One region of the Intrasporangium sp. DVR genome, then DNA from elsewhere that is predicted to be linked to it. Evidence: riboswitches for the same ligand, from Rfam matches in the RefSeq annotation. Region 1 holds a riboswitch; the other holds the start of a gene.
What was found. Region 1 has a riboswitch for glycine ahead of cycA (D-serine/D-alanine/glycine transporter). Riboswitches for the same ligand answer to the same signal wherever they lie in the genome.
Positions count from the first base shown of each region.

Region 2: it holds a riboswitch for glycine, as region 1 does, so the genes downstream of both, gcvP (aminomethyl-transferring glycine dehydrogenase) here and cycA (D-serine/D-alanine/glycine transporter) in region 1, are expected to answer to the same signal.

Region 1 is NZ_BAABZW010000005.1:498,953-504,183, reverse strand. Features, by position in the region: gene ABWV20_RS06910 (class I SAM-dependent DNA methyltransferase) at 1-374, opposite strand, end outside; gene cycA (D-serine/D-alanine/glycine transporter) at 509-2,086, opposite strand; glycine riboswitch at 2,221-2,325, opposite strand; glycine riboswitch at 2,483-2,579, shown strand; glycine riboswitch at 2,581-2,675, shown strand; gene gcvP (aminomethyl-transferring glycine dehydrogenase) at 2,728-5,231, shown strand, end outside.
Region 2 is NZ_BAABZW010000016.1:283,103-288,333, forward strand. Features, by position in the region: gene ABWV20_RS13380 (glutamate-cysteine ligase family protein) at 1-500, opposite strand, end outside; gene gcvP (aminomethyl-transferring glycine dehydrogenase) at 555-3,464, opposite strand; glycine riboswitch at 3,546-3,660, opposite strand; gene ABWV20_RS13390 (MerR family transcriptional regulator) at 3,696-4,280, opposite strand; gene ABWV20_RS13395 (bifunctional nuclease family protein) at 4,432-4,929, opposite strand; gene ftsR (transcriptional regulator FtsR) at 5,021-5,231, opposite strand, start outside.

The DNA of each region.
Region 1 (5,231 bases):
GTGTCGGGGCTGTGGATCGTGGAGTACCACGAGAACACGCCGTCGAAGCTCGCGTCCGCGTGGGGCAGGGCCGTCAACGTCCCCACCTGCGACACGACGTCCGGGTGGTCGCGACGGGCTCGCCTGACCATCGCGGGCGAGAGGTCGACCCCCTCGACCGCGCAGCCCAGGTCGCGGAGGACCGTGAACATCCGCCCCGCGCCGCAGCCGGCATCGAGGACCTGGCGCTCCCCGGGGACCAGGGAGGCGAAGTGTCGGATCAGGGCGAGGTCGACCGGCGCCTCCGGCCCGGTCGACCGGAAGTTGTCCCCGTAGGTGTCGGCCAGGTCGTCGTAGGCGGCACGCACCATCTGCTCATCCTGAGGGCTCGTCACCCGAGAGAGTGTCGCAGGTGCGAGAGGGATGCACGGCTCCCGCGTCGTCCCAACGACCCCGCCGTATGCCGCTGAGCCCACCCCGCGCCCTGGGTGGGCTTCGTGCGGGGCGGGCTCAGCGGCATACGGGATCCTCAGGGTCTCGTGGTGGCCACGTCGGCGTCGCTCGGCTCCTCGAGACTGCGGCGGAAGGCCTCGTACCGCGCCACGTGGTGCGGCCGGCGCCGCAGCACGGCCCACGCGATCCCCAGGACCACGAACCACACGGGCGTCACGAGCAGGGCGCGCAGCGTGTCGGCCTCCTGGGTGAGGGCCCAGATGAGGAAGCCGAAGAACGCGAAGACGACCCAGACCATGGCGACCCCACCGGGCAGCCGGAAGGTCGAGCGCGCGTGCCGCTCCGGGTGCTTCTTCCGGTAGGCCAGGTAGGACACGAGGATCATCGTCCAGACGAACATGAAGAGCAGGGCCGAGATCGTCGTGACCACGGTGAACGCCTCCATGATGGACGTGCCGGCGTAGAGCAGGGCCACACCGCCGAGCAGGAACACGCAGGAGAAGACGAGGGCGCTCGCGGGCACCTTGCGCCTCGTCAGCCGGCGCAGGCGCGAGGGGGCGTCACCCTCGAGGGCGAGACCGTAGATCATCCGCGAGGTCGAGTACATGCCGGAGTTGGCGGACGAGGCGGCCGAGGTGAGCACGACGAAGTTGATCACCGAGGCTGCGATCCCGAGTCCGGCGAGGCTGAACATCCCGACGAAGGGTGATGTGTCCGCCACGACGTCGCGCCACGGCGTGACGGCCATGATGACGACGAGGGCACCCACGTAGAAGAGCATGATCCGGATCGGGATCGAGTTGATGGCCCGGGGGAGGGTCCGCTCGGGGTTCTTCGTCTCAGCAGCGGTCGTGCCGACGAGCTCGAGGCCGACGAAGGCGAAGACGGCGATCTGGAAGCCGGCGACGAAGCCCATCACGCCGGTGGGGAACATGCCGCCGTCGTTCCACAGGTTGGTGAACGAGGCCCGGGCGCCGTCGGGGGCGGTGAACGAGCTGAAGACCATGACGACGCCCACGATGATCAACGTGACGATCGCCACGATCTTGACGAGGGCGAACCAGAACTCCGTCTCGCCGAACGCCTTGACCGTGGGCAGGTTGAGGCCGAGGAGCAGGGTGATGGCTGCGACGCCGGGGATCCACAACGGCAGGTCAGCCCACCAGTACGTCACGTAGCCGGCGATCGCGACGATGTCGGCGATGCCCGTGACGATCCAGCAGAACCAGTACGTCCAGCCGGTGAAGAAGCCGGCCCACGGCCCGAGCAGGTCCGCCGCGAAGTCGGTGAACGACTTGTAGTTGAGGTTGGACAGGAGCAGCTCGCCCATCGCCCGCATGACGAAGAAGAGCATGAAGCCGATGATCATGTAGACGAAGATCACCGAGGGTCCGGCGAGCGAGATCGTCTTGCCCGAGCCCATGAAGAGGCCGGTGCCGATGGCGCCGCCGATGGCGATGAGCTGGATGTGACGGTTGGAGAGGGAGCGCGCCAGGTGCGGGCTGTCGCCGTTCGAGCCGTCGGCTCCTCCCGAGCCCCCTTCGGCAGCAGGGGTTCTCGCGGCGAGGTCGACGTCGGGCACGTGGGAGAGGCGCGCGCCCGTCGGCACCGCGGGGGCGGTCAGGGTGTCAGCGCCGTTGCTGAGGTCAGGCATGGTCCGGGTCCGTTCCGGCAGAGGATGGATGGCTCCTCCCCGCTCTGTATCGGACCTGAGAGATTCGCGGAGCGAGGCTCCGTTTGCACCGTCGGTGTGCGGGGACGGGACGTCCGGGCACTTTCCAGAGTTGCCTAGCCGTGGCGGTACGGGGGCCTGAGAGATTCCCGGGGAGGGTTTGCTCCTTCGGCGCCCGCTGCTCCTGGTTCAGGACGGCGGGACTCTCCCGCCACAGTTCGATGGCATTTTCAATTAGGTGATGGGCGCTGACGGTAGACCCGGGTCGCCGGGCGCACAAGACCCCGGCCACATCGCGGTCAGCCGCCATGCGGACTGGCCATTGACGGCAGGCGGGTCGCCGCCTACGGTGAGCCCGACAACTGCACATTCGCCGTTCGAATCGCAGCGGGAGAGCTCGCGACCAGCAGGTCGCGGCGCCGAAGGAGCAACTTCTCCCCAGAATCTCTCAGGCCACCATGACCGTTGCGGTGAGGCGAACTCTGGAAAGCAGGACCTGGTCCTGCACCCACGGTGCAAGCCGTCCCTCGGGTCGGTGAAGCTCTCAGGTCCACATGACAGAGCGGGGAGGCAACCCCACCAGTCGCGCCCACGGGCGTGCACAGACCAGGGAGCCTCCCGCAATGACGCACCGACCTCCGCTGACGCCTACCGTCGACTTCCACACCCGCCACATCGGCTTCTCCGCCGACGACCAGGCCAAGATGCTGGCCGAGCTCGGCTTCGACTCCCTCGACTCCCTCGTCGACCGGGCCGTGCCCAAGGGCGTGCGCAACGCCTCCGCGCTCAACCTCCCGCAGCCGCTCACCGAGGCGCAGGTCCAGGCGGAGCTGCGCGGCCTCGCGGAGCAGAACGACTCCTCCGAGGCGATGATCGGCCTCGGCTACCACGGCACCATCACGCCCGCGGTGATCCGCCGGAACGTCGTCGAGAGCCCGGCCTGGTACACCGCCTACACGCCGTACCAGCCGGAGATCAGCCAGGGCCGCCTCGAGGCGCTGATCAACTTCCAGACCATGGTCGGCGACCTGACGGGCCTCGCCACGTCCAACGCGTCGCTCCTCGACGAGGCAACCGCCGTGGCCGAGGCGATGACGGTCATGCGCCGGACGAGCAAGGTCAAGGCGGAGCGGATCGTCGTCGACGCCGACCTCTTCCCGCAGAGCATCGCCGTCCTCCGGACGCGCTGCGAGGCGATCGGGGTGGAGGTCCTCGTCGCCGACCTGGGCCAGGGTCTGCCGGACGAGGAGTTCTTCGGCCTCGTCGTGCAGTACCCCGGTGCGTCCGGCGCCGTTCGCGACCACGCCGAGCTGACGGCCGCCGCACACGAGCGCGGAGCCCTCGTCGCCGCCTCGGCGGACCTGCTGGCCCTCACGCTCCTCGCCGCGCCGGGCGACTGGGGTGCCGACATCGCGATCGGGTCGACCCAGCGCTTCGGCGTCCCGATGGGCTACGGCGGCCCGCACGCCGGCTACATGGCCGTCCGCGAGGGGCTCGAGCGCTCGCTGCCCGGCCGCCTCGTCGGCGTCAGCGTCGACTCGGCCGGCCGACCCGCCTACCGGCTCGCCCTGCAGACCCGCGAGCAGCACATCCGCCGCGACAAGGCGACGTCGAACATCTGCACGGCCCAGGTCCTGCTCGCGGTCGTGGCGTCGATGTACGCCGTCTACCACGGCCCCGAGGGGCTGCGGGCCATCGCGACGGACGTGCACCGTAAAGCGGTGTCGCTCACCGCGGCACTCGAGGCCGCCGGCGTCGAGGTCGTCCACGAGGCCTTCTTCGACACGGTCCTGACCCGGGTGCCGGGTCGCGCCGCCGAGGTCGTCGCGTCGGCCGCCGCCCGCGGTGTCCACCTGCGCGAGGTCGACGCCGACCACGTCGGCATCTCCTGCTCCGAGACGACGAGCGAACAGCACCTGTCGGCCGTCCTCGCCGCCTTCGGTGCGAGCGACGCCGGCCTCGACCTCGACGCAGCGACGGACCGCCTCCCCGAGGGTCTGCGCCGGACGTCCGCCTACCTGACCCACCCGGTCTTCTCGGCGCACAGGTCGGAGACGGCGATGCTGCGCTACCTGCGCTCGCTCTCGGACAAGGACTACGCCCTCGACCGGGGCATGATCCCGCTCGGCTCGTGCACGATGAAGCTCAACGCGACGACGGAGATGGAGCCGATCAGCCTGCCGGGCTTCGCGGCCCTGCACCCCTTCGCGCCGGCCTCGGCCGCCATCGGCTACACCACCCTGGTCGACGAGCTCGAGTCGTGGCTCGCCGAGGTCACCGGCTACGCCAAGGTGTCCATCCAGCCCAACGCCGGCAGCCAGGGCGAGCTCGCCGGGCTGCTCGCGATCCGCGGCTACCACCGCTCCCGCGGCGAGGGCGAGCGGGACGTGTGCCTCATCCCGGCGAGCGCGCACGGGACGAACGCCGCCTCCGCCGTGATGGCCGGCATGCGGGTCGTCGTCGTGAGGACCGCACCGGACGGCACCGTCGACCTCGACGACCTGCGCGCCAGATGTGAGGAGCACTCGCCCCGGCTCGCCGCGATCATGGTGACCTACCCGTCGACCCACGGCGTCTACGAAGAGGGCATCACCGAGCTGTGCGAGGTCGTGCACGCGCACGGCGGCCAGGTCTACGTCGACGGCGCCAACCTCAACGCCCTGCTCGGCCTCGCGGCTCCCGGGTCGTTCGGCGGCGACGTGTCGCACCTCAACCTGCACAAGACGTTCTGCATCCCGCACGGCGGCGGCGGTCCCGGCGTCGGCCCGGTAGCGGTCGCCGCGCACCTCGTCCCGTTCCTCCCGTCGCACCCCCTCCACCCCGACCCCGCGCGCCGCGAGGGAGTCGGTCCGGTGAGTGCAGCCCCCTTCGGCTCGGCGAGCATCCTGCCGATCAGCTGGGCCTACGTGCGGCTCATGGGCGCCGAGGGCCTGACCCGGGCGACCAAGGTCGCGGTCCTCGCCGCGAACTACATCGCCGCGCGGCTGGCCCCGCACTTCCCGACGCTCTACACGGGCGAGGACGGCCTCGTCGCCCACGAGTGCATCCTCGACCTGCGTCCGCTGACCAAGGAGTCGGGGATCACCGTGGACGACGTCGCCAAGCGCCTCGTCGACTACGGTTTCCA
Region 2 (5,231 bases), on a different contig from region 1:
TCGAGCCAGACGTCCTCGCCCCGGGCATCGAGCACGGCGTTGTTGAGGGCCTCGTAACGGATGTTCTCGCTGATCCAGTCGCCCTCGAAGTGCTCCGGCATCACGGTGGGGAGGATGCCGATCGCAACGATGCCCGTGTGCAGCTCCGCGGCGCGCGCGGAGGCATGGTTGAGCGACTCGCGCAGGTGCTGCTCGAGCTCCAGCGCCGCGTCCCCCGGCAGCGGTCGAGGGTGGACGTTGAGCTCGATGTTGTAGCGGGCCAGCTCGGTCTGGTAGTTCGGGTCGGCGATGTGCTCGAGGACCGTCTTGTTGTCGAGCTTCGGGCCGAGGTCGCCGTTGACGAGGTTGAGCTCGATCTCGAGCCCGGTCATCGGCCGGTCGAACTCGAACTGGCTGTGCCCGAGCATCCGCTCGAACACGTCAAGGTCGCGGCGGACCTTCTCGCGGTACTGCTGCCGCTGCTCCCGGGTGTACCTGGCCTGTTCGACTTCGGCTCCCACGAGCCGAGACAACCACACATGGCGTCTCGGCGCGAGGGAATCCGACGTGCGTGTTCAGCTCTCGAACGCCTCAGGCGGCGGGCAGGAGCACACGAGGTGCCGGTCGCCGTAGGCGCCGTCGATCCGTCCGACCGGCGGCCAGTACTTGTCGGCCGCGTCGACGCCCACCGGGAAGGCCGCAGCGGCTCGGTCGTACTCCTTGTCCCACTCGCCGCTCGCGATCGCGTGCGCCGTGTGTGGCGCCCCGCGCAGCATGCTCCCCGCCAGGGGGACGTCGCCCTTGTGGACCGCCTCGATCTCGTCACGGATGGCGATCATCGCGTCGCAGAACCGGTCGAGCTCGTACTTGTTCTCGGACTCCGTCGGCTCGACCATGAGCGTGCCCGCCACGGGGAAGCTCATCGTCGGGGCGTGGAAGCCGTAGTCGATGAGTCGCTTGGCGATGTCGTCGACCGTGACGCCGGTGTCGGCGGTGATCTTGCGGACGTCGAGGATGCACTCGTGCGCCACGAGACCATCGGGACCGGAGTAGAGCACCGGGTAGTGCTCGCGCAGCCGCGCTGCCACGTAGTTGGCGTTGAGGACCGCCATCTGGGTCGCGTGGCGCAGCCCGGCGCCGCCCATCAGCCGGACGTACGCCCACGAGATCGGCAGGATGCTCGCCGAGCCGTAGGGGGCCGCGCTCACCGGTCCCACGCCCGTCTCCGGTCCTGCCTCGGGAGCGAGCGGGTGGTTCGGCAGGTGCGGGGCCAGGTGGGCCCGGACCGCGACGGGGCCGACGCCGGGGCCTCCGCCGCCGTGCGGGATGCAGAAGGTCTTGTGGAGGTTGAGGTGCGAGACGTCGGCGCCGAACCTGCCCGGCTGGGCCAGGCCGACAAGCGCGTTGAGGTTGGCACCGTCGACGTAGACCTGGCCGCCTGCGTCGTGGACGAGCCCGCACAGCTCCGTGATCGTGTCCTCGTACACGCCGTGGGTCGACGGGTAGGTCACCATGATCGCGGCGAGGTCGTCGCGGTGCTGGTCGATCTTGGCCCGGAGGTCGTCCATGTCGACCGTGCCGTCCGGGGCCGTCTGGACGACGACGACCTTGAGGCCCGCCATCACCGCTGAGGCAGCGTTGGTCCCGTGGGCGCTGGCCGGGATGAGGCAGATGCGCCGATGTCCTTCCCCGCGCGCCTGGTGGTAGGCGTGGATCGCCAGCAGCCCGGCGAACTCGCCCTGCGAGCCGGCGTTCGGCTGGAGCGACACCGCGTCGTAGCCGGTGATCTCGCAGAGCCACGCGGCGAGGTCGCCGATGAGGGCGCGGATCCCCTCGGACTGGTCGGCCGGGGCGAACGGGTGGAGGTTGGCGAACTCGGGCCAGGTGATCGACTCCATCTCGGTCGTGGCGTTGAGCTTCATGGTGCACGAGCCGAGCGGGATCATGCCGCGGTCGAGGGCGAAGTCCCGGTCGGCGAGGCGTCGCAGGTATCGGAGCATCGCCGTCTCCGAGCGGTGCGCGTGGAAGACCGGGTGGGTGAGGAACTCGGACGTGCGCGCAAGCGCAGCCGGTATGCCGCTGGGCTCGCTCCCGGGGTCCGCCGACACGGGCTCCGGCTGGGACTGCACGCCGAAGGCCGCGAGGATCTTCGTCAGGGTGGCCCCCGTCGTCGTCTCGTCTAGGCTGAGCGTGACGAGGTCGGCGTCGACCCGGCGGATGTTGATGCCGGCTGCGAGGAAGTCACGGACGACGTCGTCGGCGCGCCCGGGAACCGAGATCGCCAGCGTGTCGAAGTGGGTCTCGGTCGACAGCTCGACGCCACCGGCGAGCAGGGCCGCTCGCAGGCTGGCCGCGTGCGAGTGGATGCGCTGCGCGATCCGGGTCAGGCCGTCGGGCCCGTGCCACACCGCGTACATCGACGCCATGACCGCGAGGAGCACCTGTGCGGTGCAGATGTTGGAGGTCGCCTTCTCACGGCGGATGTGCTGCTCGCGGGTCTGCAGCGCCAGGCGGTAGGCGGGCTTGCCGTGGGAGTCGATCGACACCCCGACCAGACGGCCGGGCAGCTGCCGCTCCAGCCCCTGGTGCACCGACATGTAGCCCGCGTGCGGTCCGCCGAAGCCCATCGGCACGCCGAGACGCTGGGCGCTGCCGACGGCGATGTCGGCTCCCCACTCCCCCGGTGGCACGAAGAGGGCCAGGGCCAGCAGGTCGGCACACGCGGTCACGAGGGCCCCGGCCGAGTGTGCCGCCTCGGCGAGCGCCCGCCAGTCCAGGACCGATCCGGTCGCGTCCGGGTACTGCACCACGACACCGACGACCGTGCGGCCGTCAGCGGCAGCGGCCAGGTCCTCCGCGGACCGGACCGGACGCAGGTCGGCCACGACGAGCGGCAGCCCGATGGCCGTGGCCCGCGTCTGCATGACCGCGATCGTCTGTGGGAAGACGCGCTCGTCGACGACGACCACCCCGTCCGTGGCTCGACTCGCCCGGTGCATGAGCGACATGGCCTCGGCAGCCGCGGTGGCCTCGTCGAGCAGCGACGAGCCCGCGATCGCGAGGCCGGTCAGGTCGCTGACGACCGTCTGGAAGTTGAGCAGCGCCTCGAGCCGGCCCTGCGAGATCTCGGGCTGGTAGGGCGTGTAGGCGGTGTACCACGCGGGGTTCTCGAGGACGTTGCGTCGCACGACCGGGGGCGTGACGGTGCCGTAGTAGCCGAGACCGATGAGGGAGGTGAGCACGCGGTTGCGCGAGGCGAACCCACGCAGCTCGTCGATGACGGCGGACTCGCTGTCGGCCGCCTCGAGGTCGAGCGCCTCGGTCGACCTGATCGCTCCGGGGATCGCGCGGTCGCTCATGGCATCGAGGCTGGGCTGACCGACGACCTGGAGCATCTGCTCGATGTCGTCGGCGCGAGGACCGACGTGCCGGCCCACGAAGTCGGCGAAGGTGGTGTCCAGCACGGCTGGGGACTGGGAAGACATCGGGGCTCCTGACGGGACGAGCGGACGACACACGCTCCCCGTCTGTCGGAGCCGGCTTCGATGCCGACGTCCTCCAGGGTGCCTCGCCACATGGTCCGGGTGCCTGAGAGGTTCCGGGGATGTTGCCCCTTCGGCGCCTCGGCGACGTCAGGCGAATGCACCTCACGTCGGCCGGGGACTCTCCCATGTGGGTTGGACGGCAGGCCAAATCTACCAGTCGAACCGGGCCCGTCAGGAGATGTGGCGCGCCTGACGCCGCGCGGTCAGCTCGTCGTCGGGGTGATCGGCCGGCTCGCCGTCCTCGGCACGCTCGCTCGGGAGCTGGGCGAGCTCTCCCTCGATCTCGCGCCAGACCCGACCGACTGCGATCCCGAAGACGCCCTGCCCGCCCTGGACGAGGTCGATCACCTCATCCGCGGAGGTGCACTCGTAGACCGAGGCTCCGTCGCTCATCAAGGTGATCTGGGCCAGGTCCTCGACGCCGCGCTCGCGCAGGTGGTCGATCGCGACGCGGATCTGCTGCAGCGAGACCCCGGTGTCCAGGAGACGCTTGACCACCTTGAGGACGAGGATGTCCCGGAAGCCGTAGAGACGCTGCGTCCCCGAGCCGGTGGCGCCACGCACGGACGGCTCGACGAGCCCGGTCCGCGCCCAGTAGTCGAGCTGGCGGTAGGTGATCCCCGCGGCGCGGCAGGCGGTGGGGCCCCGATAGCCGACGTCCTCCGTGAGGTCGGGCAGGTCGTCGGAGAAGAGCATCCCCTGCGAGGCAACCGGAGCGCGCCGGCTGGCCCGGGCAGCATCCTCGATGGCAGCCATGCGAGTTCCTCTCGGTCGGGATCCCGGGCGTCGAGCAGACGACATCCAGGTAACTACAGTCACGTTGTTCAGTTCGACGGTAGAACCAGCGCCGGGCACCGTCAATCACCGACGTCACACCCGGCCGTCGTGTCGCCGGATCGGCGGTCGCTCAGGGCTCCGTGGGTGGTGGGCCGGGCTCGCCCGGGTGCTCGAAGTCCTCGGCCGACACGTGGTCGAGGAACTCCTTGAACCGCTCGACCTCGTCGTCCTCCTCCGAGGAGACGACGATGGCGGCCTCGTCGAGGATGCTCGGCTCGACCAGCACCTTCGAACCCGTGCGCAGCGCGAGCGCGATGGCGTCGGAGGCGCGAGAGCTGATCTCCGTCGTGCCGTCGATGATGAGGGCCGCGTGAAAGACCGAGTCCTTGAGGGCGACGATCCGCACCTCGGTGAGCTCGTGGCCGAGGCCGGCCAGGATGTCGCGCATGAGGTCATGGGTCAGCGGGCGCGGCGGGACCACGCCCTGCTGGGCATACGTGATCGCCGCTGCCTCGGGCGCCCCGATCCAGATCGGCAGGTAGCGACCACCGTCCCGCTCCCGGAGGAGCACGATGGGCTGGTTCGTCGGCATCTCCACGCGGACGCCCAGGACGTCGACCTCTCTCACCACACCACCGTACCTCGCTGGCGACCTGGTCGAATGGCCGCCGGGCCGGTTGGCCCGGGTGCGTGCGACGCACAGAGTGCCTCGGCGAGCCTCAGTGGTCGAGACCGGACCGCACGAGGGCCACGTGCAGGGCGACACAGGCCGAGAGGATCTCCGCGGTCCGCTCCTCCCGCGAGCCGTTTCCGCGCCGGGTGGCCAGGACCTGGTCGACGAGCCCGATCTCTCGGTCGGCAGCCGTGCGGAAGGGACGCAGGTGCCGGGGCTCGAGCCCGTGCTCGGCCAGCCGCTTGGCCGCGACGGCG